Regions from separate parts of the Brevibacterium sp. Z349TD_9 genome, predicted to be linked through region 2. Evidence: riboswitches for the same ligand, from Rfam matches in the RefSeq annotation. Region 2 holds a riboswitch; each other region holds the start of a gene.
The links. Region 2 has a riboswitch for thiamine pyrophosphate ahead of thiM (hydroxyethylthiazole kinase). Riboswitches for the same ligand answer to the same signal wherever they lie in the genome.
Positions count from the first base shown of each region.

Region 1: it holds a riboswitch for thiamine pyrophosphate, as region 2 does, so the genes downstream of both, AC0VYB_RS02605 (TenA family protein) here and thiM (hydroxyethylthiazole kinase) in region 2, are expected to answer to the same signal.
Region 3: it holds a riboswitch for thiamine pyrophosphate, as region 2 does, so the genes downstream of both, thiC (phosphomethylpyrimidine synthase ThiC) here and thiM (hydroxyethylthiazole kinase) in region 2, are expected to answer to the same signal.
Region 4: it holds a riboswitch for thiamine pyrophosphate, as region 2 does, so the genes downstream of both, thiO (glycine oxidase ThiO) here and thiM (hydroxyethylthiazole kinase) in region 2, are expected to answer to the same signal.

Region 1 is NZ_CM149680.1:604,385-612,123, reverse strand. It holds gene AC0VYB_RS02630 (MFS transporter) at 1-625, opposite strand, end outside; gene AC0VYB_RS02625 (hypothetical protein) at 992-2,383, opposite strand; gene AC0VYB_RS02620 (HutD family protein) at 2,601-3,101, opposite strand; gene AC0VYB_RS02615 (VOC family protein) at 3,168-3,530, opposite strand; gene AC0VYB_RS02610 (ATP-grasp domain-containing protein) at 3,648-4,664, shown strand; TPP riboswitch at 4,682-4,784, shown strand; gene AC0VYB_RS02605 (TenA family protein) at 4,782-5,465, shown strand; gene AC0VYB_RS02600 (dihydroxyacetone kinase subunit DhaK) at 5,453-7,141, opposite strand; gene AC0VYB_RS02595 (hypothetical protein) at 7,305-7,739, shown strand, end outside.
Region 2 is NZ_CM149680.1:2,989,312-2,997,050, forward strand. It holds gene AC0VYB_RS13940 (cysteine desulfurase family protein) at 1-826, shown strand, start outside; gene AC0VYB_RS13945 (hypothetical protein) at 979-1,191, shown strand; gene AC0VYB_RS13950 (TenA family protein) at 1,288-2,031, opposite strand; gene thiD (bifunctional hydroxymethylpyrimidine kinase/phosphomethylpyrimidine kinase) at 2,130-2,996, opposite strand; gene thiE (thiamine phosphate synthase) at 2,993-3,700, opposite strand; gene thiM (hydroxyethylthiazole kinase) at 3,697-4,566, opposite strand; TPP riboswitch at 4,554-4,657, opposite strand; gene AC0VYB_RS13970 (sugar ABC transporter permease) at 4,893-6,104, opposite strand; gene AC0VYB_RS13975 (ATP-binding cassette domain-containing protein) at 6,101-6,922, opposite strand; gene AC0VYB_RS13980 (substrate-binding domain-containing protein) at 6,943-7,739, opposite strand, start outside.
Region 3 is NZ_CM149680.1:390,547-398,285, reverse strand. It holds gene AC0VYB_RS01745 (DUF1684 domain-containing protein) at 8-1,486, opposite strand; gene AC0VYB_RS01740 (M18 family aminopeptidase) at 1,591-2,898, shown strand; TPP riboswitch at 3,197-3,307, shown strand; gene thiC (phosphomethylpyrimidine synthase ThiC) at 3,304-5,094, shown strand; gene AC0VYB_RS01730 (TAXI family TRAP transporter solute-binding subunit) at 5,273-6,265, opposite strand; gene AC0VYB_RS01725 (TRAP transporter permease) at 6,424-7,739, opposite strand, start outside.
Region 4 is NZ_CM149680.1:1,490,521-1,498,259, forward strand. It holds gene moeB (molybdopterin-synthase adenylyltransferase MoeB) at 1-547, opposite strand, end outside; gene AC0VYB_RS06710 (thiazole synthase) at 544-1,329, opposite strand; gene thiS (sulfur carrier protein ThiS) at 1,331-1,567, opposite strand; gene thiO (glycine oxidase ThiO) at 1,564-2,745, opposite strand; TPP riboswitch at 2,736-2,838, opposite strand; gene thiE (thiamine phosphate synthase) at 2,862-3,539, shown strand; gene AC0VYB_RS06730 (2-dehydropantoate 2-reductase) at 3,536-4,450, shown strand; gene arsM (arsenite methyltransferase) at 4,576-5,346, opposite strand; gene AC0VYB_RS06740 (amino acid permease) at 5,531-7,012, shown strand; gene AC0VYB_RS06745 (iron-siderophore ABC transporter substrate-binding protein) at 7,107-7,739, shown strand, end outside.

The sequences.
Region 1 (7,739 bases), 1.5 Mb from region 2:
TGACGCCGAGGACAGTGCGGGAGCGGAGGACGGCGAGTTCGGTGCGCAGCGGCGGCCGCTGTGCTCCACCGGTGCCGCCGCCTGCGCCCGTCGGCGCAGTGAGGCCGGCAAGGAGGGCCGGCACGCAGAGGACTGCGATGGCCCACAGCGCCGCTCGCCACCCGAAGTATGCACCGAGGACCGCTCCCGCCGGCACTCCGGCGATGAGGGCCAGGGTCGTCCCGGCGAGGACGACGCCGACGGCTCTCGCCTGGCGGTGCGGTTCGACGATGCGGACGATGAGGGCGAGCGCGACGGCGAGGAAGCCGGCGTTGGCGACGGCCGCGACGACGCGGGTGAGGAGCAGGAGCGGGAAGGAGTCGGTGAGCGCTCCGACGATGTGGGCTGCGACGAAGACGATGAGGAACGAGGTCAGTGCCGTCCGCGCGGAGAACCGGCGGGCGAGGATCGCCATGGCCGGGGCACCGAGGACCATGCCGAGCGCGAACGCCGTGGTGAGCAGTCCCGCCTCGGTGAGCGTGATGCCGAGGTCGGCGGCGATATCGGTGAGCAGCCCGGCGAGGACGAATTCGGAGGTGCCCTGCGCGAAGACGGCAAGGGCAAGGAAATAGAGCAGAGCAGGCATGAGCCGGCCTTTCGGATGAGCAGTGAATGGATTCTTCCGAAGGGCACTGCCGATGCCGGGCCTGTGTGCGGCTGAGACGTGCGCGCTGAGGTCTATCGGGCTATCGGCGTGCCGACAGCCCGGTCCTGGATGCTTCTGGTGTGCTCACGCTCTCAGGCTAACGATCCCGGCCGCGGACAGCAAAGCGTCGGGCGGTCACGGTGACCGCCCGACGCAGAGGTGAATGGTGCCGGGGTGGCTCAGCTGCGCGCCGGCTCAGCCCTGAGAGGTGGCGGCACTGCCGCCGGAGCCCGAGCTTCCCGAACCGGAGCCGCTGCCCGCACCACCGGAACCGGAGCCGGAGCCTGAACCGCCGGAGCCGCTCGATCAGCTTCCGCTCCCACCGGAACCGCTGCCGCTCGACCCCGAGCCGTCGGAGCTGCTGCCGGAGCCGGACGTGCCCGAATCGCTGCCGGAGGTGCTGCCCGACCCGTCCGAGGTGGTCGAGGAGTCCGAGCCCGAACCGCTCGATCCCGAGGTGTCCGAGGACGTCCCGCTCGTGTCGCTGCTCGAGTCCGTTCCCTGCTCGGTGCCCGTCTGGTCGCCCTGGGTGGTCGACGTCGAGCTCTGGTCGCTCTCACCGGTCGTCGACGAGCTGCTGTTGCTGCTGGTGTTGGCCTGCTCACCGTTCGCGCTGGAGTTCGACGAACCCGAACCGCCGTCGCTGCCGCCCTCGCGCGAAGTGTCGGATTCCTCGCCACCGGAGCCGCCCGTCACCGACTTCGAGATCTCTGAGGTGCCCGGAGAGATGTCGGCGTCGGTGAGGTTCTCGGCGATGACGACTCCGCCGAGGCCGATGCCGAAGGCCGCGACGCCGATTGCCACAGGGTAGAGGACGCGCTTGCGCTTGAGCTTCTGCCACCACGACTTCGGTTCGTCGTCGGTGTCTGTACCGGCCGCGGCCTCGGCGTCCGCTTCGGCCTCGTCGAGGTTGCCGAACGCGGTGTCGCTGCGATCGCCGTCGCCCACGGCTCCGTGGACGGCCGTCTCATCAGGGGAAGCGGCGTCTGCCGAAGTGTCCTTCGCCGTCGGCGAAGAGTTCGTGTGCGGGGTCGTTCCGTAGACGGCAGTGGCGTCGGGACCGGCGGCCGTGGCCGCACCGCCGAGGGCGGCTCCGCCTCCGGCGACGGGCAGGCCTGCGCCCTTCTTCACCGCGGGGGCGAGCTTTGCGCCGACCTCCTTGACCGCTTCTTTGCCCTTCTCAAGGCTCTTGCTGTAGAGGCTCACGGCGACCGCAGTGACGATGCTCGCGATGCCTGCGCCGATGACGGTGCCGGCGACGCCGAGCTGTCCACCGATGACCGATGACGTCGCTGCCGCACCGGCGCCGGCCAGCAGCTGGGTGGCCGACATCCCGTTCCCGGACTTCTCCTTCTTCTCGCCGTCCTGGTCCTCGCCGGTCTGAGCATCCTGTGCCACGGTGGGCGCGACAGCCGTGGACTCGGTATGCCCCGCAGCGGGCTGCGCTGCCGTCGGCTGGGCTGCCGCCGGCTGCGCTGCCGTGGGCTGGGCATCGTGACGAATGGGGTTGGGCGGCATGACCGGGGTCGTCGCCGGATGCGCCGCTGTCATCTCCTCGGTGATGAGCGGCAGCGTCTGTGACGGCTGGGTGCCGTGGGTCGGCTGGGCACCAGGGGTCGGCTGCGGCATCGATCCCGCGGCGCCGTTCGCGCCTGCGGGATCGGACGAGTTGTGCGGGTCTCTCTGTTGCGACGCCAAAGTACCTCCCAGAACGTGTGTCAGCTCCCAGTATTCTCCGTGGAAGTCCAGAGACCCTGACCGGGCCCACCCGAGCCTGGGAGCCTCCTGGACGCCCGGCCGACGACTACGCTGATGACCAGCAACGACGCCTCGATCTGTGACCGCCGGTACACCCGACTCGCACGTTTTCCTCAGGATTCGCTTCCGTGTGGGCGCGACCGGAGCCTCCCCCGCCTCAGCTCATCCCGATGACGCCGAGGCGGCCCGGCAGCTCCTCGGAACCGTCGAGTTCGAGGAGGGTGAACCGTCCCCATCCCTCGACCGGTTCGAGTGTGAGGACGAATCGTGGCCGCTCGGCGGGTGCGGGCAGCATCGTCAGGGCAGGGTGGTCGCCTTCGCGCTCGGTCATGAGGTTGATCGCGAAGCAGGACTCTCGCAGTTCGGTGAGAGCGACGTCGGCATCGCCGCTGAACCGCAGGGGACGCCCGGGGCCCGCCCGGTGGAGGGTGCCGTCGATCGACAGGACCACCTCGGCGGTGGGACAGAAGATCCGATCGAGTCCGGGCAGGGACGAGAACGGACCCGGACGATCGAGGCGGGCGATGCTCAGCCGCCACCGGCGACGATCCGGGGTGAGGCGCGCGGATTCGTCGAGTGAAACGAGTTCGGTCGTCTCACCTGCGCCATTGGCCCACGGTCTCGGTGCGATGTCGTCGAACGACGCGATGAGGTCCATGCTCGCCATCGTAGACGCGGGCGCCGTCACGGCTGGCCCGCGCCGCCTCAGTCGGCCGGCACCGCCTCAGCTGACGCAGAGGCAGAACGGATGGCCGGCGGGGTCGAGGAAGACGCGGAAGGTCTCCCCCGGCTGCACGGCGGCCTTGCCGGCACCGAGTTCGATGACCTGCGCCTCGGCGGCATCGAGGTCGTCGACCATGACGTCGATGCGCATCTGCTGCGGATGCTCCTGACTGGGCCAGCTCGGGGCGTGGTAGTCCTCGACCTGCTGGAAGCAGATGGGCGGCCAGGAGTCGGATGTGATCTCAGCCCACGTGCCGTCGTCGTCGACGCGGACCTGCCAGTCGAGGAGGTCGCCGTAGAAGCGGGCGAGCTCACCAGCATCCGGAGCGTCGAGAACGATCACGGGCTGCTTTGCGATAGCCATAGCCTGAGTCTACGCCGGTGGACGGACGCGGTGAACGGCTTCGGCCGGGAATCCCCGGACCCGTAGGATTGTTGAGCAATACGTCCAGCGTTCCGACACGACATCGAGAGGCCTTCCATGAGCACCCAGCAGCTGCCCGTCGCCGACAGGCCCGCGGTCTACATCATCCACGACAACCCGGAGTGGATCACCCCCTTCGCCGAGGCGCTCGAGTCCCAGGGCGTCGACTACGTCGAATGGCTGCTGCCCGGAGCGACGATCGACCTCGCCGCCGAGCCGCCCGAGGCCCTCTTCTGGTCCCGCCTCTCCGCGTCCTCGCACACGCGCACCGACCCGCATGTCAAGGACTTCGGCCGGGCGGTGCTCGCGTGGCTCGAGGCCGCCGGTCGGACGGTCATCAACGGTTCCGACGTCTACGAGCTCGAGGTCAGCAAGATCCGCCAGCACCGCGAACTCGCAGCCCACGGCTTCGACGTCCCCAGGACCGCCGCCGCGTTCGGGAGCACCGCGATCACCGAGGCGGCTGCGGACTTCGCTCCCCCGTTCATCACCAAGCACAACCAGGGCGGCAAGGGCCTGGGCGTGCGCCGGTTCGACTCTCACGCAGACCTCGAGCAGGCGATCGCCGACTTCGGACCCGGCGGCGCGGACGAGCCGATCGACGGCATCACCCTCATCCAGGAGTACCTGCAGCCGGCCGCACCGTTCATCACCCGCGCCGAGTTCATCGGCGGCCGGTTCCACTACGCCGTCAGGGTCGATGTCTCTGCCGGCTCGTTCGAACTCTGCCCCGCCGACGCGTGCGAGATCCCGACCGCTGGGACCGCCGGGGACCAGCACACCGCCTCGGCGCCGTTCAGCCAGTTCACCCGGCGCGAGGAGATCACCGCCGAGACCCCGCTCATCGGCCGACTCGAGGAACTGCTCCGCGAACTCGCCATCGACTTCGCCGGCGTCGAGTTCATCGAGACCAACGACGGCCGGCAGGTCGTCTACGACATCAACACGAACACGAACTACAACTCGGCCGTCGAGGAGGCCGAGCGTGCGGCCGGCCGGCAGCCGGCGACCGCACGGATCGCTGAGGAGCTGAGCCTCCGCCTCGGCGCGGTCGCGGGCATTCCCGTGCCCTGACCGGGCCTGATAGTCTCAGACCACCACAGGGGAGCGCCGGACACGGCGCTGAGAGTGCGTACGCAGACCCTTACACCTGATCCGGATCATGCCGGCGGAGGAAGTTGGAGGAGACGAATGATCACTGTGTCCCAGAACGGCGCCGTCGAGGCACTGCGTCGGTCAGCGGACGAGGACTGGAGTGCCGCGGTCGGCCACCGGTTCGTCGAGGAGCTCTTCGCGGGCACCGTGCCCGACGACGTCATGGCGACCTATCTCGTCCAGGACTATCAGTTCTTCGAGGACTTCCTCGCGATGCTCGGCACGTGCGTCGCCCACGCCGACCGGATCGAGGCGAAGCTCCGGTTCGCGCGTCAGCTGGGGTTCCTCGAAGCCGATGAGGACTCGTACTTCCTCCGTGCCTTCGCCGAGGTGGGGGTGACCGAGGACGACTACGCCGACCCCGTCCTCCTCGCTCCGACAGAAGGCTTCCGCGAGGTGATGCGGACGGCCGTCGCCTCGGCGTCGTACCCGGACCTCCTCGTCGTCCTCGTCATCGCCGAATGGCTCTACCTCGACTGGGGTGAGCAGGTGCGCGACATGCCCACCCGCGACGTCCACGTCGGCTGGATCGACCTCCACCGCGGCGAGGACTTCTCCGCGTGGGTGCAGTTCCTCGTCGACGAACTCGAACGCGTCTTTCCCCGGGGTGATGACGCCGAGTCGGTCACGACCCGAAAGCGGCTGACCGCGCTGTGGGGGCGGGCCGTCGGGCTCGAGCGCGCGTTCTTCGATGAGGCGTACCGGGCTCAGCGTTCGTAGACCTCGGCGGCCGCGGTGAAGAGCAGCGAGATCCCGACCGCGCCCGCGTCGGGGGTGCCGTGGCCGCGCCCGTCGACATAGCTCGCACGACCGCGCCTGGCCTGGAGTTCGGCCGTGGCCTGGGCGGCGTCGGCGGCCGTCTCGGCGGCCGAGGCGAATCCTCCGCTCAGCGCTGAGGCGGTCGGTTCGAGGACGTCGATGACCGTCCGGTCGCCGGGCTCGGCTCCGCCGACGCGGCGGATCGCCGCCGAGCCGGCCGCGGTCGCCTGCTCCCAGACGGTCCTCGGGTGCTCGTCGTCCCCAAGCTTCGCGTATCCGGCGTTGAGCTCCTGGAAGAGCAGGCCGAGCAGAGGCCCGCTCGTGCCGCCGACGCCGTTGAGGAAGGCACGTTCGGCGGCGGCGAATCCCGCCGCGTCGGCCTCCTCCATGAGTCGGGTCGCATGGCGGAGACCGCCGCGGAGGTTGTCGCCGAAGTCGCCGTCACCGGTGACCTGGTCGAGTCGCGTGAGGTGGCCGTGATGCTCTTCGGCGAGTTCGGCGAAGCGGATGACGACGGCGGTCTCGAGGTCGGTGCTGCGATCCTGTGCGCGGGTGCGCAGTGTGCCCGCGTCGGTCTCGTCTGCGCCACCCTGGTCGGTCCCGCGTTCGGCGATAGATGCGGTCGGTGTGCCGTCGGCGACGGGCGCGGGGAAGGCCGCAGTGCAGGTGGCGGTTTCCCACCAGTCCAACCACTGCGGCTGCATTCGGGTGAGCGTGATCGAGAAGCCGGTCATGTCGAGGGCGGTGACGTAGTCGCCGACGAGGGACGCCGCGACCTTCTCGCCCTTGGCTTCGAGGGCGCGGGTGACGCCGTCGAAGACGTTGAAGAGCTCGATCTGCGTGCTGGCGCCGAGTCCGTTGACGAAGACGAGGAGGTCGCCGTCGGCGGGGTCGCCGGCGACGGCGGCGTGGACCTCGTCGACCATCCTCGCCACGAGCGCGTCGAAGCTCTCGCGTTCGATCGAGGTCGCGGCACGTTCACCGTGGATGCCGACCCCGTACTCGAGCGTTCCCTCAGCCAAATCGAAGGCGGGCCTCCCTGTGTGGGAGTCGGTCTGGGCGCGGGCGGCGACGGCGAGGCTGCGGGAACGGTCGGCCACCTCGGCGCCGAGGTCGGCGAGCTCATCGAGGCCGAGTCCGGAGTCGGCAGCGGCACCGAGGATCTTCTCGACGACGACAGTCGCGCCGGTGCCGCGGCGGCCGGTCTCGGTCTCATCACTGTCGGTGGCAATGTCGTCGTCGACGATGACGGTGCGCGTCGAGATGCCCGCTGCCTGGAGGCGTTCGGCGGCGATCGCGAAGTTGATGACGTCGCCGGTGTAGTTCTTGACGATGTGGAGGACCCCATCGTCTCCGGCAACGGCGCGTGAGGCGGCGAAGATCTGCGCATTGTGCGGGGAGGCGAAGACCTCGCCCGGAACTGCCGCATCGAGCATCCCCTGCCCGACGAAGCCGACGTGCATGGGTTCGTGGCCCGATCCGCCGCCGGAGACGAGGCCGACTCGGCGTTCAGGGGTCCGGGTGCGGGAGCGGACGAAGAGCGGGTCCTCGGTGAGAGCCACGCGGTCCGAGTGGGCGCGGGCGAAGCCGCGCAGGGCACTGATGATCGGGGTGGGCGAGACGAAGAACGCGCTCATGGAGATCCTTTCGCAGGTCAGCGTCGTGTGCCGGTCCGGTGGGCAGTCGACGGCCACCGGCTGTGCGGACGGTGCCATGCTATACCTGCCCGGCGGAGTGGTAGGGTGGCTGTTCACCTGCCGACCGTCGGCGGATCCGCCCGGCTCGTGGCACTATTGACCGATGAACGATTCCCCCGTCGACCACGATTCCGAATGGATCCCGTTCGGGCTGTTCCGCCCCGACATCATCGAATCCGTGCCGCCGAAGTTCTTCCCCACCATGGTGTGGGGATACTTCGAGACGGAGGATGAGGACGGCGAGACAGGGTGGATCGAACGGACCACCGAGGGCGCGTCGTATGCGACGATCCTCTCGCAGATCGCCGGCTTCCTCGTCGAGACCGAGTCGGCGAACGCATGGGTCGACGACGACGTCGACGAGGAGACCGACGGCACGAGCGCCGGTGCCCCGGTCAACAGCACCCTGTCCGATCTCAGCGGCGACGTCCTCGTCGAGGAGGCCTCGGCGGCCTTGTCCCGGCTGAAGATCTACCCTCTGCCCGAGGGCCACGAACCCACCGGCCGCTACGTCGCCATCATCTGCGACGACGACCCG
Region 2 (7,739 bases):
GGACTTCCTCGCCCGACGCCACGGGTTCGATGTCGCGTATGTCGAGGTCGACCCCGACGGGACGATCACCCCGGAGGCCCTGCGGGCGGTCCTGCGGGAGGACACCGCGGTCGTCAGCCTCGGCTATGCGAACAACGAGATCGGCACGGTCGCCGACATCGCGGCACTGAGCGAGGTCGTCCATGCCGCCGGCGCGCACGTCCACACCGATGCCGTGCAGGCCGCGGGATGGCTGCCGCTGGCGGGCCTCGGCGTCGACGCGATCACGCTGGCCGGGCACAAGGTCGGTGCGCCGAAGGGCATCGGAGTCGCGGCGATCCGCGCCCGCATCCCTATCGAGCCGATCATCCACGGCGGCGGTCAGGAGTCGGGCAGGCGGTCGGGGACGGAGAACGTCGCCCTCGCCGTCGCGTTCGCCACCGCGCTTGAGCTCGCGGAGTCCGAACGCGCCGAGGCGGCCGCCCGGGTGGCCGGCATCCGTGACGACTTCATCGCCGAGGTGCTCCGGTCCGTCGACGGGGCACTCCTCACCGGCAGTGCTGAGTCGCGGACCCCCAACCACGCGTCGTTCTGCTTCTCCCGCACGAGCGGGGAGGCCGTGCTCCTCGAGCTCGAACGCCTCGGGGTCACGGCCTCGAGCGGATCGGCGTGCGCGGTCGGCTCCGATGAGCCCTCGCATGTGCTCCTCGCTCTCGGCATCGACGCCGAGGTCGCGAAGACGAGCGTGCGCTTCACGTTCCCGTCTGCCATCACCGCCGAGCAGGGCTCAGCTGCGGCAGCGGCGGTCGTCGAGGCGGCGAACCGGCTCAGCCTCGCGTATTCGTAGGCCTCAGCCCGTTCGGGTCGCGCCAGCCCTGCCGCCTCGCCCTCACTGCGGCGCGAAGAGGCCACTGATGTGCGATTGGCCCCTTTCCACAGCGCCACTTCGGAGAGACACTGGAATCCAGGGTTCCACTGCGGCTGCGAGGGGGTTTCGTCATGGATCTGCTGATCATCACCATCATCGGTGCCGGCTTTGCGGCGATCGTCTTCGCCCTCGGGCGCCTCACGTGTCCGCGGCACGACCGTGTCCCCCTGTCCCAGGTCGATCGCGTCATCCTCTGGACGACACTGTGCCGGGGCTGGATGGTTCTCGGACAGTTCGCCCCGCTGACCATGATCGTCGACGACCGCCGCGAGGGCCGCGCTTAGAGGAGGTCACTGCGCCGCCGCGGAGGAGGTCACTGCGCCGCCGCAGCGGAGGGGTCGCCGTCTGCGCGGAGGCCGCCCTCCGCGCAGCGTCGGCGCTCACCGCACAGGTTCGGCCGCGGGCACCGCGAAGACGCCCGCGTCCCAGTCCTGCAACGCGTGCGCCGAGGCCCAGAAGTGGAGTTCGTAGACGCACGCGCGTTCGAACGCGGCCCGCATCCGCGCCGCCTCATCGGCTGGCGCCCGGTCGAGTTCGCGTTCGAGGATCTCGACGGCCTTCCGCGTCGACTCGTCGAACTCCGGGGCGTCGTAGGTCTGCACCCACGTCCGATACGGGTGGTTCTCGTCCATCTCTCCGGCGCGCTCGATGAGCACCTTGCCCATGTGCGCGTACACCCAGAAGCAGGGCAGCACTCCCGCGACGCCCTCACCGTAGGACCGGGTCGCGGCCGTGGCGACGAGGAACGAGACGTATCCGAGCGTCGTCGGCGACGGACCCACCCGGTCCTCGGCCTCGAGCTGGGAGTGCGCCTGCCCGAGGCGGGCATCGGAGAGCAGTTGGGCGTGCATCTCCTCCTCGACGGTGATCGCCTCCGCCGCCGAGGTGGACCAGAACCGGGACTCGTCCCGGTCCGTCGTCTTCCCGGCGAGGAAGGACATCGCCTTCGCATATCCGCTGAGGTAGATGCTGTCCTGAGTGATGTAGTTCGTGAACGCAAGAGGATCGAGGCTGCCCTCGGCGAGCTGGCTGAGGAACGGCAGCGCCTCGATCGCCTCGATGATCGGGCGGACGTGGTCCCAGAGTTCGGTGGTCTGCGGGCCGGCGGCGAAGGTCGTCGTCATACGTGTCTCCTTGGGTCGAATCGTCGTCGATCGGGTCGGGTCCGGGGCGCCGCGGTGCTGCGATGGTGAAGCGCTCCGGGTACGGTGCTCGGGCGGGGTCAGCGGCGGACGATGTCGACCTGATGGTCGACCGGTCCGTGGGCGCCCGCGGGGTCGAGGCTGACCTTCCAGTCCGCCGCCGAGGCGAGCGCCCGGGCAAGGAAGTCGAGTCCCCGTTCGACTGCCTGCCGCATGTCCTCAGAGGCCAGCGTCTTCCCGCCGTTGGCCCGCCGGAGGACGGCCGCCTCGGCGGTGATCGCAGCCGAGAGCGTGCACCCGGTCCCGTGCGTGTTCGGGGTCGCGATCCGAGGGTGGGCGAACTCGGTGACCTCCCCGTCGGCGGTGACGAGGATGTCGGCGACCTCGCCGTCTGCGGCGTGCCCGCCCTTGAGGAGGACGGCGCGCGTGCCGCGCGCGACGAGCTCCCTGGCCTGGTCGCGCATCTGCTCAGGGGTCGTCGCCTCGGGCACGTCGTCGCCGAGGAGGAGGGCCGCCTCGGGGAGGTTCGGTGTGATGAGGTCGGCGGCCGGGAGCAGGCGCGTGCGCACGGCGTCGACGGCATCGACCTCGAGGAGGCGGTGTCCGGAGGTCGCGACCATGACGGGGTCGACGGTGAAGAACCCGAAGTCGGAGGTCGCTGCCCGGTCGACGACGAGGTCGACGAGCGACCGGGATCCGAGCATGCCCGTCTTCGTCGCGTCGACGGGCATGTCATTCAGCACGCTGTCGAGCTCATCGGTGACGAAGTCCTCGTCGATCGGGTAGACGCGGGACACCCCGTGGGTGTTCTGCGCGACGAGGGCGGTGATCGCCGTCGTCCCGAGCACGCCGAGGGCGGTGAACGTCTTGAGGTCGGCGTGGATTCCCGCCCCGCCGCTCGGGTCGGTGCCGGCGATCGACAGCGCGATCGGTGGTCGCTCGCTCATGCCTGTTCCCCGTCCTTTCGGGTGCCGTCGCCGAAGGCGTCGAGGAGGTCCGCGGCCGCCTGCTCGGGATCCTCGGCGCGGCAGATCGCGGAGACGACGCAGATGCCGACGAGTCCTCGTCCCCGCAGTTCGTGCGCGCGCTCGGCGTCGATGCCGCCGATCGCGACCGCGGGGATCCCCGCCGAGGCGGTGAGTTCGCCAAGGCGGTCGGGACCGATCCCGGCCGGGGCGTCGGTCTTCGTCGTCGTGTCGAAGACCGGTCCGATGCCGACAAGGTCGACGCCGCCGGTCTCCTGGGCCGTGGCGAACTCCTCGGGTTCGGCGGCGGAGAGGCCGACGAGGGGGCCGTCGCCGAGGAGGTCGCGCACCTCGGCGACGGGGGTGTCGGTCTGGCCGACGTGGATGTGGACGTCGCTGCCCTCGTCGAGGAGGCGGCGGGCGACGGCGACCCGGTCGTTGAGGAAGACGGGAACGCGGCGGTCGGTCCCGGCGATCGCCTCGGTGACGGCGGCGATGACCTCACGGGTGAGGACGAGGAATTCGGTGTCGTCGATGTCCTTGTCGCGGACCTGGACGACACCGACTCCCCCGGTCACGGCCGCGCGCACGGTCTCGGCGACGGTTCGTCCCGCCTCCGCGCACTGCGCGGTATCGGTGACGAGGTAGAGGCGGGTGTCGATGCCCGCGAGCCGATCGCCGCTCATACTGTGGTCACCTCGACCCGGGCGCGGCCGATCCGGTCGTCGTCGGTGGTGAAGAGCGCGTCGAGGAAGTGCACCGAGTAGGTGCCCGGTCCGAGCGCCCCGGTGGCGGCGGCCTCTCCGGCGACGGCGAAGTGGGCGTGGGCGGCGACGACTGCGGTGAAGCGCTCGAACGCGGCCGATCCTGCCGGGCCCGCCTGCGAACTCGTCCCCGCCGGCGGGACGGCGGCGAGGTAAGCGGCGGTCACGGCGCCGAGTGAGCAGCCGGTGCCGATGACGAGCGGCATGAATGAGTGTCCCCCGTCGACGCGGGCGATGTGGTCGGCCCCGTCGATGTGGGCGACGATGGCGTCCCGGGCACCGGAGACGGCGACGATGGCGCCGGTCGTGCGGGCGAGCTCGGCGGCGGCCGGGAGCACGGCGTCGACCTCGTCGGTGGACTCGACCCCGCGCCCGCCCGCTCCGGCTCCGGCCAGTGCCGCGATCTCCGAGGCGTTGCCGCGGATCGCGGTCGGGTGGGCGGCCGCGGCGCGGCGGATCCGGGTGGTGCGGTGGTCGGCGGCGCCGATGCTCACGGGGTCGAGCACCCAGGGTTTGGCATCCTCGGTGACGGCGTCGACGGCGTCGACGGCGGCGTCGGCGGCGAGGAACTGCTGGTCCGTCGCGGTGCCGAAGTTGACGAGCAGACCGCCGGCGAGGTGGGCGAACTGCGCGGCATCGGCGTCGTGGTCGAGCATCGCCGGTGACGCCCCGACGGCGAGGAGCACGTTCGCGCTGAACTGCTGCACGACCGTGTTCGTGATGCATTGGATGAGCGGGTTCGACGCGCGCAGCCGCGCATGCGCCGACGACAGGTCGATGTCGGTCATGACGATCCCTTCGCTAGCATGGCCCAGATCAGGTTCGATGGGTGTTCTCTCAGCCCTGCGCGAGTCGCACCGGGCACCCCATGTCATTTGCCCCCGACTGTATCACCGACACCTAGGGGGCGACGACGGTGCCCGCACGGCCCACCGCCGCGAACCCGCCCGACCCCACTTTCAATCCAGCCGCCCGGCCCCGATGATTCACTTTTCGCCCGATCGGTCTGGTCTTGAACCGACTGATCGGGCGAAAAGTGACTCAGTTCCGCCTCGGCGACCGACCCAGCCGCCTATCGGCGGCCGTCGGACCTCTGTCGCCTACCCTCCGACGCCTACCCTCTGCCGACGTAGCGCTGGCCGCGGCGGCTGATCGCGTCGATGACGACGGCGGTGAGGAGGACGAGCGCGGTGATGATCTGCTGCGCGTCGGAGTTGAAGCCGATGAGGTAGAGGCCGTTGTTGATCGCGCCGACGACGAGCGCCCCGAGCACCGCAGCCCACGCCGAACCGCGCCCGCCGAAGAGCGAGGTGCCGCCGATGACGGCCGCCGCGATGGCGTTGAGGAGGTCCTGCGTGCCCACGAGCGTCGACCCCGCGTTCGTCGTCACCCCGGCCTTGACGAAGCCGAAGAGCGCGGCGAGGACTCCGGCGGTCATGAACACGCTGATCCGCACCCAGGTCACCCGGATGCCTGCGCGCCTGGCGGCCTCGACCTTGCCGCCGACGGCGTAGATCGATCGACCGTACTTCGTCTTCCGCAGGACGAGGTCGATGACGATGGCGATGACGAGCATGAGGAAGAACGGCATCGCCAGCCCGAAGTCCTGGTTGACGAGGATGAGGAATCCGAAGACGACCGCGGTGAGGAGGACGATGCGGATGATCACCGATGTCCAGCTCGCGCTGTCGAGTCCGGCATTGTGCCGGCGCAGTTTCGAGTGGATGATCCCGGCGGCGAAGCCGAGCACCGCGACCGCGCCGAAGACGTAGGCCCAGATGGCGGGGAAGTAGTAGCTCGCGAAGTCGAAGGCGAAGGTGTCGGCCATCGAGAGGTTCTTCTGCGTGCCCAGCGTCGTCAGGGTCAGGCCGGTGAAGGCGAGGAGGCCGGCGAGGGTGACGACGAAGGCGGGGATGCCGACGACGGCGAAGAACCAGCCCTGAATGGCGCCGACGACGAGGCCGAGGAGGAGCATGATCGTCAGGGCGATGATCGGGGGCACACCCTGCCTGACGACGAGGACACCGAGCACGGAGGCGCAGAGACCGCCGAGCTGGGCGAGCGAGAGGTCGATCTCGCCGAGGAGGAGGATGAGGTTGATCCCGAGGGCGAGGATCGCGAGGTAGGCGACCTGCGTGGAGAGGTTGACGAGGTTGGCAGGGGAGATGAAGTTGCTGTTCGCCGACTGGAAGACGATGACGATGATGACGAGGGCGAGGATGACCGGGAACGAGCCGAGCTGACCCTCCTTGATCCGCCGGACGAAGGTGCGGACGAACCCCTCCTGCGAGATCCGTTCGTCAGTGATGAACGAGTTCCGGGTCATCGGCGCTCACCCCTGCGTGCCGCCCGCTGGGTGACGACGTTGTCGTTGGCTCCCGTGATGGCGGCGATGAGGACGTCGGTGCGCTCATCACCGGGGAAGTCGCCGGCGTCCTTGCCCAGGCGCAGGACGTGGACGCGGTCACACACGGCTTGGACGTCGGCCATGTTGTGGCTGACGAGGAGGACGCCGAGGTCGCGGTCGCGGAGGCGTTCGATGAGGTTGAGCACCTCGGCGGTCTGGGCGACTCCGAGGGCCGCGGTCGGCTCGTCGAGCATGACGATCGACGGTTCACCGAGGAGGGACCTAGCGATCGCGACTGTCTGCCGCTGCCCGCCGGAGAGGGCGGCGATGGGCACCCGGACGCTGGGGATCTTCGCCGAGAGGCTGCGCAGCAGCTCCCACGACTTCGCCTCCATGGCGACTTCGTCGAGGACGCCTGCGCGAGTGTCCTCGTGGCCGAGGAAGAGGTTCGCCACCACGTCGAGGTTCTCGCACAGGGAGAGGTCCTGGAACACCGTGGCGACCCCCGCCTTCTGCGCGTCCTTGGGTGAGGAGAACCTCTGCGGGCGGCCGTCCATGAGGAGCTCGCCGTCGTCGGCGCCATGGACGCCGGCGATGATCTTGATGAGCGTCGACTTGCCGGCACCATTGTCGCCGACGAGCCCGACGACTTCGCCGCGGCCGATGGTGAGATTGATGTCGGTCAGTGCCTGGACGGCACCGAAGCGCTTGGATATTCCGCGCAGTTCGAGCACGGGCTGTGTGGTCGCCGACGCCCGCCCGAAGGCGGGCATCGGCTCGTTCGTCTGTGAAGTCATCGGCGTGCGCTCAGCGTCCCCTACTCGATTCCGGCGTCGGCGCAGAGCTTCTCATCGATGCCCGAGCAGATGTCCGAGGCCTTGATCTGATCGCCGACGATGTCCTTGATCGTGTCCTTCGTGACGACCTTGGCTTCGACGAAGTCCGTCGGCGTGTCCTTGTACGTCGTCGCAGCCTTCGGCTCCTCGCCGTTGGCGAGCGCGACCGCGGCCTTCGCCGCGTACTCGGCCTGCGGCGGGATGGACTTGTAGATCGTCGCGTACTGCTCGCCCTTGAGGATGTTCTGCAGGCCGTCGACTTCGGCGTCCTGGCCGGTGACGACGGGTTCCTGCTTCGCCTTCGTCGTTGCGGCGAGCACCCCACCGGCCGTGCCGTCGTTGGCCGCGTAGATCGCGATCGGCTTCTCTCCTCCGCCTTGCAGCTGGCCTTCGACCCACTGCCGGGCGTCATCGGGGTTCCAGTCGAGGGTGTCGTGACTGGCGGCGATGTCGACGCCGGCGGCCTTGAGGGTCTCCTCGGCACCGGCCTTGAAGTCGGCGGCGTTGGGGTCCTTCGGGTCGCCGTTGACCATCCACACCGGCCCGGACTTCGGGTCGACGCCCTTGGCCTTGAGCCCGTCGAGGAGGGCCTGACCCTGAAGGTTGCCGATCTTCTTGTTGTCGAACGAGGTGTAGTAGTCGGCTCCGTCGAAGAAGCGGTCGTAGGAGACGACGGGGATCTGCTTCGCTTCGGCCTTCGCCAGGGACGACGCGACCGCCGAGGCGTCGACCGGGTCGAGGACGATGACGTCGACTCCTTCGGTCACCGCAGCCTCGA
Region 3 (7,739 bases), 1.3 Mb from region 2:
CGCGCCTCTAGCGGTGCCGGCGGACCATCGTGACGACGCGGAAGTCGAACTCCTCCCAGCTGCCGATCGGCGCCTTCGCCGCCAGCGCCGCCTCGAATTCGCCGATCTCGCGGTACGTCGATTCGAGCGGCAGCGTCATGTCCGCCTCCGCGTAGATGAGTCCGGTCGCGTCGGTGCCGACGACGTCGAGTCCCACCGAGGCCGGGTCGAGTTCGTTGTTCATGACGATCGGCACCCGACCGGGTGTCGTCGCGCGCGGTTCGGGGGTCGCCTCGGTGTGGCCCTGCTGGTCGCGCAGCTCCCGTTGGGCGGTGATGACGAACTCCGCGAACGCCCCGATCCCGATGACCGGCAGCCGTGAGGTGAGCGCATCGGTGGCGACCCTGACGAGCCGCGAGCGCGCCTTGCGCGTGAGCGGGGCGAGGTCGCCGCCGGACATCGCGACTCCGTCGAAGCCGACGAGCGACTGGTCGATCTCATCCTCGTTGGGGTTGAGGACGGTCATGTCGAGGCCGAACCGGGCGTACCACGGTCGGGTCGCCTCGGCGCTCGCCTCGTCCCACCAGCGGTAGAAGAGGAAGGGGACATTGATGCCGGCCTCCGAGTAGAAGAACGGGGGCCGCCGTTCTCCGGCGGTGACGGCGAAGGGCACGACGTTGCCCGGCACCGGGGCGGGGCACGTGGCGAACGCGGAGAACGCGAACGGGTAGTTCACCGCGCGGTTGAAGTCGACGACGAGCGATCCGTCGGCGTTGGGGATGCCCAGATCGAGCGTCCGCCACGCCGAGGTGGTCCTCCCGTTCGTGGCATCGTGGAAGTCGAGCTGGAGTCCGGTCGCCGGGCACCCGGAGGCGATGAGCGTGACCTCGCCGTCGGGGCCGGTGAACGTGACCTCGCCGACGACCGTCGTCGTCAGCTCGAGACCCTCCTGCGCGGTGGAGACCGGTTGTGCCTGCGGCTGCTCATAGGGGGTGAAGCGACCGAGGAAGACGAACTCACGGTTGGGGTCGTAGACGGGGACCTCGACGAATTTGCTCAGCAGCGGCGACTTCGCGTCGCGGATCCTCACACCGATCCGCCCACCGCGGTCGATGAGCTCGTAGAGCACGTGCCCGACGGTGAACCAGCCGAGCGAACCGCCCGTCGGCAGCTTCGCACTGAAACCGGTGTCGTCGACCCTGACCTGGGGCGAGTCGTCGGCGGGGGCCTCCCCGGCGGTAGCTCCGTCCTCGGCGTTAGCTCCGTCCTCGGCGGGGCGGGAGAGGAGGTCCAAGGTCTGTGCGGCGGGGCCGGCCTTCGTGCTCGGGTCGAGCGCGAGGCGCACCCAGCCGTCGTCGTCGACGGTGAAGGTTCCAGGGGCGTCGGGCCAGGTCGACTCCCCATCGAGCCAGTGCAGGCCGACGACGCTGAGCCAGCCGAAGGGTGTCGCCAACGACGAGTTCCGCGAGTCCCGCCAGGTGTTCCATTCGGCCACGAATTGGTTCACGTCGAAGTCCCCTCGCAATCTCATTCGTCGTCCCGGGTCTGCCGCTTCGGAGCTGTGATCAAAGCACCTGTGATCAAAGCTACCGCAAAGGATAGGCTGAGAAAATGAGCACTCCTCCCACCGACCAGACAGCAAACGCGCAGGTCGCAGCCGATCTCTCGGAATTCGTCTCTGCCTCTCCCAGTTCCTATCATGCCACCGCTGCCGCCGCCGACCGTCTCGGCGCCGCCGGCTTCCACCGGCTCGACGAACGCGACTCCTGGGCGCTCGAACCCGGCCGCGGATACTTCGTCGTCCGCGACGGTGCGATCATCGCGTGGATGACCCCGACAGAGACCACCTCGGTGATCCCGCCGTTCCGCGTCCTCGGGTCGCACACCGACTCCCCCGCCTTCAAGCTCAAGCCCGGTGAGGAGTTCGCGACCGCCGGGGTGCGCCAGGTCGGCGTCGAGATCTACGGCGGGCCGCTGCTCAACTCGTGGCTCGACCGGGAGCTCGCGTTCGCCGGGCGCCTCAGCCTCGCCGACGGCACCGTCGTTCTCGCGCGCACCGGGGCGATCGCGCGCATCCCGCAGCTGGCCATCCACCTCGACCGGCAGGTCAACGAGGGCCTCACCCTCGACAAGCAGCGGCACACGACCCCGATCGTCGGTCTCGCCGACCTCGCCGAGGCCGACGTCCTCGAGCTCCTCGCCGCCTCCGCCGAGGTGGATCCCGAGCTCATCGTCGGCCACGACGTCTACACGATCCCCGTCCAGGAGCCTGCGCTCTTCGGTGCCGCAGACGAGTTCTTCGCCTCGCCGAGGCTGGACAACCTCCTCTCCGTCCACGCCGGGGTCACCGCGATGGTCGGGCTCGACGCCGAGGCGCTCGACCACCTCGCCCTCTTCGCCGGGTTCGACCACGAGGAGATCGGGTCGAACTCTCGGTCCGGGGCGAGCGGACCGTTCCTCGCCGACGTCGCCGAGCGCATCGTCGCCTCCCTCTACCCCGACGCGACGCGCAGCGACCACCTCGCCGCGCTGGCCGGGTCGGTGTGCGTGTCCTCGGACGCCGGTCATGCCGTCCACCCGAACTATCAGGAGCGGCACGACCCGCAGGTGCGGCCCCGCCTCGGCGGCGGACCCCTGCTCAAGCACAATGCCCAGCAGCGGTATGCAACCGACGCCGTGGGCACCGCGGTGTGGGCGCAGGCGTGCGCTGCGGCCGGGGTCGAATACCAGGACTTCGTGTCGAACAACGCCGTGCCGTGCGGGTCGACGATCGGACCGCTGACGGCGACGCGGATGGGGATGACGACCGTCGACGTGGGACCGGCGCTCTATTCGATGCACTCGGCGCGGGAGATGTGCGCGATCAGCGACGTCGTCGCCCTCGGTGCCGCCGCCAAGGCCTTCTTCCAGGGAGCGTAGGGGCCGGCGCCGGCACTCCGCACGCCGATCCACGCGCAGCCGACACTTCCAGCCTCGATCCACGCGCAGCCGACACTTCCAGCCCCGATCCACGCGGGGCCCGAATTCCGCGTCGCCCCGGACTCGGAATTCCGGCTGCGCGTTGATCGAAAGCGACCGACTTCGCGGGAGCATCGATTTTCTCCCGCCGCGTTGATCGAGAGCGACCGGGTGCGCGTTAATCGAGGGCGATCGGCAGTCGCCGAACGGTCGACGGGACGCGCTGTTTTGTGGCGACGCGCACACTGTGATAGTCGTTGTGTGACCCCACGGGGGCCTCCGGCAGGAGGCTGAGATCGGGCTAGGGCCGCTCGAGACCGTTGAACCTGATCCGGTTGATACCGGCGGAGGAAGAGAGGATCGCAGATGACTGCGCCTACCCCTGACACACCCGAAAACACCACGCCCGCCGAGGACTTCCCCCTCGAGCAGTACCCCTCGCACTCCCTGGCCTGGCTCGAGGACAGCGAGCACGACATCCGCGTGCCGGTCACCCGCATCGACCTCGAGGACACGAACGGCCGCCCCAACGAGCCCGTCCACGTCTACCGCACCGTCGGCCCCGGCGCCGTTCCCGAACACGGGCTTCCGCCGCACCGCGCGCCCTGGATCGCCGACCGCGACGACACGGAGACCTACGAGGCGCGCGGACACCTCATCGAAGACGACGGCCGAGCCGCCGTCCGCCGCGGGGCGCCCTCTCAGCAGTGGCAGGGTCCGGAGCGGTCACCTCGGCGAGCGAAGAACGGACGCACCGTCACGCAGATGCACTACGCCAGGAAGGGCATCATCACTCCGGAGATGCGCTACGTCGCGATCCGCGAACAGTGCGACGTCGAACTCGTCCGCTCCGAGGTCGCCGCCGGCCGGGCGATCATCCCCTCGAACATCAACCATCCCGAGTCCGAACCGATGATCATCGGCAAGGCGTTCCTCGTCAAGATCAACGCGAACATCGGCAATTCCGCGGTGACGAGCTCGATCGCCGAGGAGGTGGAGAAGCTCCAGTGGGCCGCGAAGTGGGGTGCCGACACCCTCATGGACCTCTCGACGGGCAACGACATCCACACCACCCGCGAATGGATCATCCGCAACTCCCCGATCCCCATCGGCACCGTCCCCATCTACCAGGCACTTGAGAAGGTCGACGGCGACGCCGAGGCGCTCACCTGGGAGATCTACCGCGACACCGTCATCGAACAGTGCGAGCAGGGCGTCGACTACATGACCGTGCACGCGGGCGTGCTGCTCCGCTACGTCCCGCTCACCGCGGACCGGGTCACCGGCATGGTCTCTCGCGGGGGCTCGATCATGGCCGGCTGGTGCCTGGCCCACCACGAGGAGAACTTCCTCTACACCCACTTCGACGAGCTCTGCGAGATCTTCGCCCAGTACGACGTCGCCTTCTCCCTCGGCGACGGGCTGCGTCCCGGATCGATCGCCGACGCCAACGACGCCGCACAGTTCGCCGAACTCGACACCCTCGCCGAGCTGACGAAGCGCGCGTGGGCCCACGACGTCCAGGTCATGGTCGAAGGCCCCGGCCACATCCCGCTCCACCTCGTGCGGGAGAACGTCGAGAGGCAGCAGGAGCTCTGCGACGGCGCGCCCTTCTACACCTTGGGCCCGCTGGTCACGGACATCGCTCCCGGCTACGACCACATCACCTCGGCGATCGGGGCCACGGAGATCGCCCGCTACGGCACCGCGATGCTCTGCTACGTCACCCCGAAGGAGCACCTGGGCCTGCCCGACCTCGAGGACGTCAAGACGGGCGTGATCACGTACAAGATCGCCGCGCACGCCGCCGACGTCGCGAAGGGACATCCCGGGGCGAGCGCCCGTGACGATGCACTGTCGAAGGCGCGGTTCGAGTTCCGCTGGCGCGATCAGTTCGCCCTCGGCCTCGACCCGGAGACAGCGGAGGCATTCCACGACGAGACCCTGCCCGCCGAACCGGCGAAGACCGCGCACTTCTGCTCGATGTGCGGGCCGAAGTTCTGCTCGATGCGCATCTCCCAGGACATCCGCGACACCTACGGAAGCGCCGAGGCGCAGGCCGCGATCGCGGGCATGCAGGCCAAGAGCCGGGAGTTCCTCGAGCGCGGGGCCCAGGTGTACCTTCCCGAGCCGACGGTCGGCCCCCGCCGAGGCTGAGGCGCGGGGCGCGCTGGCAGCGTCGCTCCACGCGGGGCCGGGACCCGGGCCGCCGATCCACGCGGGGCCGGGACCCAGGCCGCCGATCCACGCGCAGCCGGAAATCCGAGTCGCCCCGGACGCGGATTTCGAGCGCCGCGTGGATCGAGCGCTGACCATCGTCGACGGACTCAGTCCCTCACTTCTGCAGCTCGTCGAGGGCCTTCTGCGAGCCGGGTGCGAGTGTGATCGGCTCCGGCGGCACCGCAGTGTCGAGTGTGATGTCCTTCGCGGCCGCATGGACCTTCTCGAGGTCGGCCTTCTTGTCATAGATGAGCTTCGTCAGCGCGCACTGCGTGCCCTCATCCATGTCGTTGCGGACCATGAGAACGTTCGGGGTGACGATCGTCTTCACCGTGCCCGCGCCCTTGTAGGTGTCGGCGGGGATCTCGGCCACCTCGTAGACGGGGTTGAGCTCCTTCATCTTGCTCTCGAGCCCGGAGATGTCGACGAACTCGACGTCCCCGCCGTTCGAGGTGAAGAGGTCGGTGACGCCTGCGGTGGGCAGACCGCCCGACCACACCATGCCGTCGATCGTCCCGTCTTTCATCCCGTCGACCGTCTTGGCGAGGTCGAGCCGCTGCTTCGTCACATCACCGTCGGCGAGGCCCGCGGATTCGATGAGGCGGTTGGCGATGACCTCGGTGCCGGACTTCGGTGACCCGGTCGAGATCGTCTTGCCCTTGAAGTCCTCGACGGACTTGATGTTCGCGTCCTTGCGGACGATGACGTGCGTGTAGTTGTCGTAGATGCGCGTGAGCGCCGAGATCTCCTCGGGCTTGTCGAAGTCGGCGTTGCCGGTGACGGCATCGGCTGCAGTGTCGGCGAGCGAGAACGCGATGTCGTAGTCGCCCTTCGCCAGCTGCTGGAGGTTCTGCACCGAGGCGCCCGTCTCGGCGGCGGTGGCCTTGAGCTCGGTGTTGTCGGAGATCAGCTGCGCGAGACCGCCGCCGAGGACGTAGTACACGCCCGTCGAGTTGCCGGTGGCGATCGTGATCTGGCCCGACGCCGCCGTGCAGCCGTCACCGCCTTCGGCGGCCGGGGTGTTCTCGCGCTTGCCGCCGCACGAACTCAGGGCCAGGACTGCGGCGATCGCGGCCGCGGTGACGGTGAACATCTTCGTTCTCTTCATGGGCTCTTCCCTTTCTTTGTGGGTGTCTCAGTGGAGGTCCGGTGACAGCGGCTTCAATGGACGATCGGGTGCCAGCGGTTGGCGCCAGCAGTTGGCGTCGGCGGTCGGGCGGCTGGGCCGTCCGGTCCCCGCACCGGGCTGGGAGGTCAGGTGCGAGGTCATGGGTGGGCCGCCTCGGCGGGGGTGGCCTGCGGACTCCGAGGACGACGTCGGAGGATGAGGTGGACGATGACGGCGAGGGCGAGGGCGGCGAAGCCGATGGTCATCGACAGCGGCTGGAGGTAGAGGAGCGCGCCGGCGGCGATGAAGCAGAGGACGCGTTCGGGCCAGCCGGCTCGGCGGATGATCCAGCCGCCGGCCCCGGCGGCGAGCGCGGCGACGGCGCACGCGGACACGGCACCGGTCCACAGGGCCCCGAGGAATCCGCCCTGCGCGACGAGGGAGGCGCCTTCGGGGGTGAAGGTGAAGGCGAGCGGGACGAGGAAGGCGGGGATCGCGTACTTGCACGCTTGCCACATCGTCGCGATGACCCGGCCCCCGGTGATGGCCGAGGAGGCGACGGCGGCGAGCGCGGTCGGCGGGGACACCTCGGAGAGGACGGCGTAGTAGAAGATGAACATCGCGGCCGCCGCCTCGGGGACGCCGAGGGTGATGAGGGCCGGACCGACGATGACCCAGCTGATGATGAACGAGGCGGTCACGGGTACCGCGAGACCGAGTACGGTCACGGCGATCGCGGCGAAGATGCACGTGAAGACGAGGACGGCGGTCGGATTCGTCGAGATCGCCTGCGCGCCCTTGACGAGGATGTCGGAGATGACCTGGCCGAGCCCGGTCTTCGTGATCGTCGAGACGATGATGCCGGCGGCCGCGCACACGCTCGTCACCGGCAGGACCGAGCGGATGCCCGTCGAGAGTGCGCCGAAGATGACGTCCCAGATCGCCCGGAGGATCGCGGCCGGCTGCCTGCGGTGGGTGAGGACGATCTCGATGATGCCGAAGCCGATGCCGACGAGCGTCGCGTAGACGACGGCTTTGAACGGGGCCATGCCGAGGGCGAGGAAGACGACGATGATGCCGAGCGAGATGAAGTGGTAGAAGCCCTTCTTGAGGATCGGCCACGAGCGCAGCCCCGGCGGCGGGCGGTAGTCGACGTCGATCTTGCGCGAGTCGATCTCGATGGCGAGGAAGATGCCCAAGTAGTAGAGCAGGGTCGGGACGACCGCCCAGAGGAGGACGAGGCCGTAGGAGACGTTGAGGAGCTCGGCGATGATGAAGGCCGCGGCGCCAAGGGTCGGCGGAGAGAGGATCGCGCCGATGCCCGAGGCCGCGAGCATGCCGCCGGCGTTCTCCTTCGGGTAGCCGGCCTTCTTGAGCACCGGCCACGTCACCGCGCCGAGCGAGACGGCCGTGGCTGTGCCCGACCCCGACACCGTGCCGAGGAGGAAGCCCGAGAGCGCGACCGTGCGTCCCG
Region 4 (7,739 bases), 1.5 Mb from region 2:
TCGGTCCGTGACCGGGCACGAAGGTGCTCACCTGGCCCTCGAAGCGGAAGATCGTCCCCCACACGAGCGGGGTGCCGGTGAGCTCGGCGGCATCGTTGGACAGATACCGGGTCGCGAAGTTGTCCGCACCGTCGATGACGAGATCGTGGGCGGCGAAGAGCTCGAGTGCATTGTCCGGGCTCAGGCGTTCCGCGAGGGCGGTCACGGACAGATGCGGGTCGAGGCGCAGCAGCGCATCCCTGGCCGAGTCTGCCTTGGGGCGGCCGACGTCGGCATCGCGATGGAGGATCTGGCGCTGAAGGTTCGAGACCTCGACGCGGTCGTCGTCGATGACGGTGAGGAGTCCGATCCCCGCCGCCCCGAGGTACTGGAGCACCGGGGCTCCGAGGCCGCCGGCGCCGACGACGAGGACCCGCGCGGCCCGCAGCCGCCGCTGGCCGAGATCTCCGACCTCTGGGAGGCTGAGATGCCGCGCGTACCGGGCGAGCTCATCGGGCGTGAGCGCGTCGACGGGCTCGACGAGCGGGCGCAGAGGTGTCCCGCTCATGGCCCCATCACCAGGTTCTCCGTGGTGACCCTGCCCTCGTGAGGTGAGGAGGCGAGTGCCAGCGGACGCTTGGGGATCCGTCCCGCGCCCCGAGCCAGGCGGCCCGCCTCGACGGCGAGCGCCATCGCCCGAGCCATCGCCGGTGCGTCATGGGCGCGGGTGACCGCCGAGGCGAGCAGCACGGCCGTGCACCCGAGCTCCATCGCCAGCGCCGCATCCGAGGCCGTGCCCACGCCGGCATCGAGGATGACGGGCACCTGCGCACGGGCGACGATCGTCTCGATGTTGTGGGGGTTGAGGATGCCCAGACCCGAGCCGATCGGGGCCCCTGCCGGCATGACCGCGGCGACCCCGGCGTCCTCGAGGCGCTTCGCGAGCGCCGGATCGTCGTTGGTGTAGGCGAAGACCGTGAACCCGTCGAGGACGAGCTCCTCGGCCGCCCGGAAGAGCTCGACCGGGTCGGGCAGGAGGGTGTCCTCGTCAGCGATGACCTCGAGTTTGACCCACGAGGTCTCGAGCGCCTCCCGGGCGAGCTTGGCCGTGAGCACAGCGTCCCGGGCGGTATAGCAGCCCGCGGTGTTCGGCAGGGAGCGGATGCCGAGTCGTTCGAGGAGGGCGAAGACCGAGTCCCTGGCGTCAGCGTCGAAACGGCGGATCGCCACGGTCGTCAGCTCCGTCGCCGAGGCGGTCAGTGCGTTCTCGAGGATGCTCAGGGTGCTCGCCCCTCCGGTGCCCATGACGAGGCGGGAGTCGAAGGTCGCTCCGTCGATCGTCCAGCTCATCTCAGCCTCCCTGCACAGCAGTGACGATGTCGACGGTCTGGCCGTCGACGATGGCGAACTCGGCCCAGAGTCCACGGCGGATGACCTCACCGTCGACAGCGAGGGCCACCCCGAGACGGCCTCCGTCGACGGGAGTCCCGTCCGTCGCGAGCTGCCTGCCGGTGACGTGCTCGACGAGCGAGCGGGCCGTGGTGCCTGAGGCGAGCTCGCTGCTCTCCCCGTTGAGTGTGATGGTCATGGTTCCTTCCTTGCTGTGGTCATCGCCGCCACAAGGCGCGGAGACGGGCTCTCGTTCGACTGTGCGGCTTCGGAGAAGCGGCGGGGAGCAAGGGCCGCGGGCGCCCCTGCGGGCAGCCACGGCGAGTCCTCACCGCGGGTGAGATCGGCACCGAGGCGGGCCCCGAGCGGAGTGAGGAGGATCCCGTGGCGGAAGTACCCGGTGGAGACGACGCAGCCGGGGTCCGTGCGCCCGATGAACGGCACGTCATCGGGTGATCCGGGTCGGGCACGCGCAGTGATCTCGGTGATCTCGGCATCGAGGATCCCGGGCACGAGCCGTTCGGCATCGTGGAGGAGACGGTGGACTCCCTCGGCGAGCACCCCGGGCCGTCCGTCCTCACGGGACGTGGCGCCGAGGACGAGTTCCCCGTCGGGGCGCGGGACGATGTAGACGGGCCGACCGGCGACGAGTCCGCGGATGGTGCGGGTGAGCAGCGGCGGTGCGCTCGCGTCGGTGCGCAGCCGGATGATGTCGCCGTGCACGGCTCGCAGCGGCAGGTCGGGGACGCCGGCGATCGTCCCCACCGCTTCACCGGCGGCGACGACGACCTGGTCGGCGGTGAGGCTGCGCCCATCGGCAAGAGCGACGCCGACGGTGCGGCCGCTGACGCGGACGAGTCCGGTCGCCTCCTCACGGACGATGTCGTCGTCGAGGAGCGAGAGCAGGGCGCCGGTGATCCGTCGTGGGTCGACGGCATGATCGCCGGGGATGCGCACCGCCCCGCTCACCCCTGGCGAGAGGGCGGGCTCGAGATCGCGGGCCCGGGATCCGGTGATGAGTTCGACCTCGGACCCCGCCTCGGCCTGCAGGGCGCGCAGGTCCCGCAGGGTCGCGAGATCCGCCCTGTCCCCGGCGCACACGAGGGTCTCCGTCTGCGTCTCGCCGAGGTCGTGCCCGGTCTCGGCGGTGAGTCGCGAGGCGAACTCGGGGTAGAGATCGGCAGAGGTGCGCATGAGGGGGAAGAGCGGAGACTGCCCCCACGCGATCTCCGCGGCCGGGGCGATCATGCCGGCGGCGGCATACGAGGCCCCTTCGCCGGGTGCGGGGTCGATGAGCGTGACCGACGCTCCCCGGCCACGCAGCTCCCATGCTGTGGCGAGCCCGATGATCCCGGCCCCGATGACGATGACGTGCACTGTATTCTCCCTCCGGCGGCATGACCCGCATCAGGTGCGGCGGTCGGCACGAAGCCCTCTCAGCCTCCCAGCGAGGCTCCCGCGAACTCCTCTACTCTAGGAGCATGGTTCCCGTGATGACAACGTCCTCCGCCCAGCGAGACACGCAGACCACGACTCGAACCGCGCGTCGGCGCGCGCTCGAGGCGGCCCGCCTCTACCTCTGCACCGATGCCAGGACCAAGCAGGGCGATCTCGCCGCGTTCCTCGACGCCGCATACGCCGGGGGCGTCGACATCATCCAGCTGCGCGACAAGAGCCTGGAGGCACGAGAGGAGATCGCCGCCCTCGAGGTCCTCCGGGACGCCGCCCGCCGCCATGGCAGGCTCTTCTCCGTCAACGACCGTGCCGACGTCGCCCTCCTCGTCGGCGCCGACGTCTTCCACGTCGGACAGGGTGACCTCACGAGCGGCCAGGCCCGTGCCGTGCTCGGACCCGACGTCCTCCTCGGCCGTTCGACCCACTCGATCGACCAGGCGCTCGCCGCCGACGCCGACCCCGACATCGACTACCTCTGCCTCGGGCCCGTGTGGGAGACCCCGACGAAACCCGGGCGACCGGCCGTCGGCCTCGAGCCCCTGCGGGAGATCACCGGACGGGTGAGTACGCCCTGGTTCGCGATCGGCGGCATCGCCGCCGGTGAGCGGCTCGACGCGGTGCGCGAAGCCGGAGCCGAGCGCATCGTCGTCGTCCGCGCCGTCACCGAGGCCGATGATCCCGCCGCAGCGGCAGCGACCCTGAAGGGAGAGCTGTGAGGATCCTCATCGCCGGAGCCGGGGCCACCGGGGGAGCGTTCGGCACCCGCCTCGTCGAAGCCGGACGTGACGTCACCTTCCTCGTCCGACCCGAGCGCGCCGAGGCGCTGCGCGCATCGGGGCTGCGCTTCATCGGCCCCGACGAGGACAGGACGAACCCGGTGGCCGTGACGACCGCCGAGGAGCTCGCAGCGAACCCGATCCCTGCGGACCTCGTCCTCATCGCCGTCAAGGCCAGCGGCCTCGACCAGGTCATCGACGACATTCGCCCGGCGATCGGGCCGGACACGCTCATCATTCCGTTCCTCAACGGCATGGCCCATATCGACCGCCTGGACAGGGAGTTCCCCGGGCAGGTGCTCGGGGGCCTCGTGAAGATCATCGGCACGATGCGCGGATACGACGTTGTGCAGATGACGGACATGGCGACGATGACGATCGGCCGCCTCGGCGGGGGAGAGGTGCCTTCCGGGATCGTCGAGGCCCTCGACGTCCCCGGCTTCCGCCTCCAGGTCATCGATGCCATCGATGACGCACTCTGGGAGAAGTGGGTCTTCATCGCCGCAGCCGGCGTGGTCACGTGCCTCTTCCGGGCGCCCGTCGGGGCGATCATGGCCGCCGGCGGCGAACCCCACGTCGTCGCGATCGTCGACGAGCTCGAAGCCGTGGCGATGGGCGCCGGACACCCGATCTCGGCGCGCTCCCGCGCGGTGACGCTCTCGATGCTCACCGCCGAGGGCTCCTCATTCACCTCATCGCTCTATCGCGACGTCACCGCCGGACTGCCCAACGAGACCGAGCACATCCTCGGCAGCCTCGCGGCGACCGCGGCGGGACTCGGGGTCGCGACCCCGCTGCTCGACCTCACTCTCGTGCAGCTGCGAGCAGGCGAGATCGACCGGGCGGGATGACCGGAGAGGGGTCTGCAGCCTGGCCGCGGTTTCGGAAGCCCGCGCGCACCGGCCGCCGCCTGCGCGGAGACGATGGGCCGCCTCGGCGAGACCGGAGAGCACGAGGGCGAGCGATGTTTCCAGGCTCAGCCGGCCGGCTTGACCGCCCGCACGATCGCCGAGTGCAGGCCGTCGGCGACCTCACGCGTGAAGTCGACCGCGACGTCGACGAATCCGACAGCGCGAAGACCGTCGACATACTCCGTTCGTGACAGAGCCCCGGCGATGCAGCCGACATGCGACCCGCGCTCACTGCGCTCCTGCGGGCTGAGACGGTCTTCGGAGACGACATCGGAGACTCCTATGCGCCCGCCCGGAGCGAGCACGCGGAACATCTCGCTGAGCACGGAGTGCTTGTCCGTGGAGAGGTTGATCACGCAGTTGGAGATGACGACGTCGACGGCGGCGTCCGGGAGCGGGACGGCTTCGATCGTGCCTTTGAGGAACTCGACGTTCGTCAGGCCCGACTTCGCCCGGTTCTCCTCGGCGAGAGCGAGCATCTCATCGGTCATGTCCACCCCGTAGGCGAATCCGGTCGCACCGACCCGGCGGGCGGAGAGGAGGACGTCGAGACCACCGCCCGAACCGAGATCGAGCACCCGTTCGCCATCCCGGAGCTCGGCGACGTCGGTGGGGTTCCCGCAGCCGAGACTCGCCTCGACGGCGCCGACGGGCATGCCCCCGACCGTCGTCGCGTCATAGAGTCCGGCACCGAATCCGCGCGGGGATTCGGGACAGCAGTCCGCGCTGCCGTCCTCGCGGAGCAGCTCATCGTTGCCCACTCCGGATGCGGAGGCCGTCGCCGCCTCCGCATAACGCGCCCGCACTGCTTCGCGGACCTGGTCGTCGTCAGCCATAGCGCTTCCTCTCCGTCGCTTCCTCGTCACCGGTGTGAGATCGATCCTGGTCGTCTCCCCAGCACGTGTCAACGCCGCCGTCCGCCCCCAGCCGCTCCGGCTGCGGCACCCGCGTCGCCGACGGCATGTGAGTAGAATGGCCGGGGCCTGCAACCGGGTCCGACAGCAACGAGCAGGGGACAGGATGACTCAGGCGGACACCTCGGCGACGGAGACCCGCGAACTCAAGCGGGGACTGCACACGAGGCACCTGCAGATGATCGCGATCGGTGGTGCCATCGGCACCGGCCTCTTCCTCGGTTCGGGCGGAACGATCTCCCAGGCCGGTCCCGGAGGCGCGCTGCTCGCCTACGCCGCGATCGGCGTCATGGTCCTCTTCGTCATGCAGTCCCTCGGGGAGCTCTCCACCCACCTGCCCGTGGCCGGGTCCTTCCACACGTACGGGTCGAAGTACATCAGCCCCTCCTTCGGCTTCGCCATGGGATGGAACTACTGGTTCAACTGGGCGATCACGCTGGCCGCCGAGCTCGTCGCCGCCGGGGTGATCATGTCGTTCTGGCTGCCCGACGTGCCCTCGTGGATCTGGGCCGCGGTCTTCCTCGCCCTGCTCACCGGGCTCAACTTCCTCTCCGCCCGTGCCTTCGGCGAGGGCGAGTTCTGGTTCTCCGCGATCAAGGTCACCGCCGTCCTCGTCTTCCTCGTTCTCGGCGTGCTCATGATCGCAGGCATCCTCGGCGGACCCTCCCCGGGCTTCTCGAACTGGACGACCGGCGAGGCTCCGTTCGCGGGGGGATGGATGTCGATCATCGCCGTGTTCATGATCGCCGGCTTCTCCTTCCAGGGCACCGAACTCGTCGGCGTCGCCGCCGGAGAGTCCAAGGATCCGCGCCGGGACATGCCGCGAGCGATCCGCACGGTGTTCTGGCGGATCATGCTCTTCTACATCGGCGCGATCGTCGTCATCGGGTTCCTCCTGCCCTACACCGACCCTTCCCTGCTCGCCTCGGCCGACAAAGAGGACATCACCGCCTCACCCTTCACCCTCGTCTTCGAACGTGCAGGCATCGCCGTGGCCGCAAGCGTGATGAACGCCGTCATCCTCACCGCGATCCTCTCGGCCGGCAACTCCGGTCTCTACGCGTCGACCCGCATGCTCTACGCGATGGCGAAGGAGGGCACCGCACCGAGGCTGTTCGCCCGTCTCAACGAGCGCGGGGTGCCCGTCATGGCGCTCGTCGCGACCGCCTTCATCGGACTCTTCGGATTCCTCACCGAGGTGATGGGCGACGGGGCGGCGTACACGTGGCTCATCAACGTCTCCGGGCTCTCCGGATTCATCGTCTGGATCGGCATCGCGTGGTGCCACTTCCGCTTCCGCCGTGCCTACGTCCACCAGGGGCACGATGTCGAGAACCTTCCGTACCGGGCGCCCTTGTTCCCGATCGGGCCGATCATCGCCCTCGTCATGCTCATCGTCGTCGTCGCCGGACAGAACATCGAAGCCGTCGCCGACGGCCGTGTCCTCGAAGTCGCCTCGGCGTACATCGGGCTGCCGATCTTCCTCCTCGTCTGGGGACTCCACCGCCTCATCACCGGCCCCAGATCCCGATTCATCAGCCTCCAGGACGTCGACGTCGACGGACTCGAGATCACTCCGAAGGCCTGATCGCGCACCTGCCGCGCGCACGATTCTGGGAACCCGCCCTCCTCGATTAAGCTAGGCTCACCTAAGACCAAGCTCGGCTGTGAGAAAGAGACCCATGCGCAGATTCCTCGCCCCCATCCTTGCCTCGGCACTGCTGCTGACCGCCTGCTCGGGCGGCGGCAGCACCCCGGATGAGACCGCCGGCGGTGCCACGGTGGACACGAAGTTCGGCGCGGTCGAGGTCCCGGCCGACCCGCAGCGCGTCGTCGCTCTCGGGTGGGGCGACGCGGAGACCGCTCTTGCCCTCGGCGTCCAGCCGGTCGGTGCCTCCGACTGGGTCGAGTTCGGCGGGTCGGGAGTCGGCCCGTGGGCGGCCGACCTCTACACCACGTCCCCAGAGATCATCGCCACCATGGAACCCGACTACGAGGCGATCGCGGCGCTCGACCCCGACGTCATCCTTGACGTCAAGAGCTCAGGGGAGCAGGAGCGCTACGACCGCCTCTCCGAGATCGCTCCGACCGTCGGCCCGCCCGAGGGCGGGGACAACTACCTCACTTCGATGGACGAGCAGGTGACGATGATCTCCGAGGCACTCGGCAAGGAGGACGAGGGGAAGAAGCAGCTCGAGGACCTCGAGGCGCAGTTCGCCGCCGCCCGTGAGGCCAACCCCGAGTACGAAGGCAAGACCGTAACCGTGGCGGCGAAGACCTCGGAGGGCTGGGGCGCCTATGTCAAGGGCACCGAG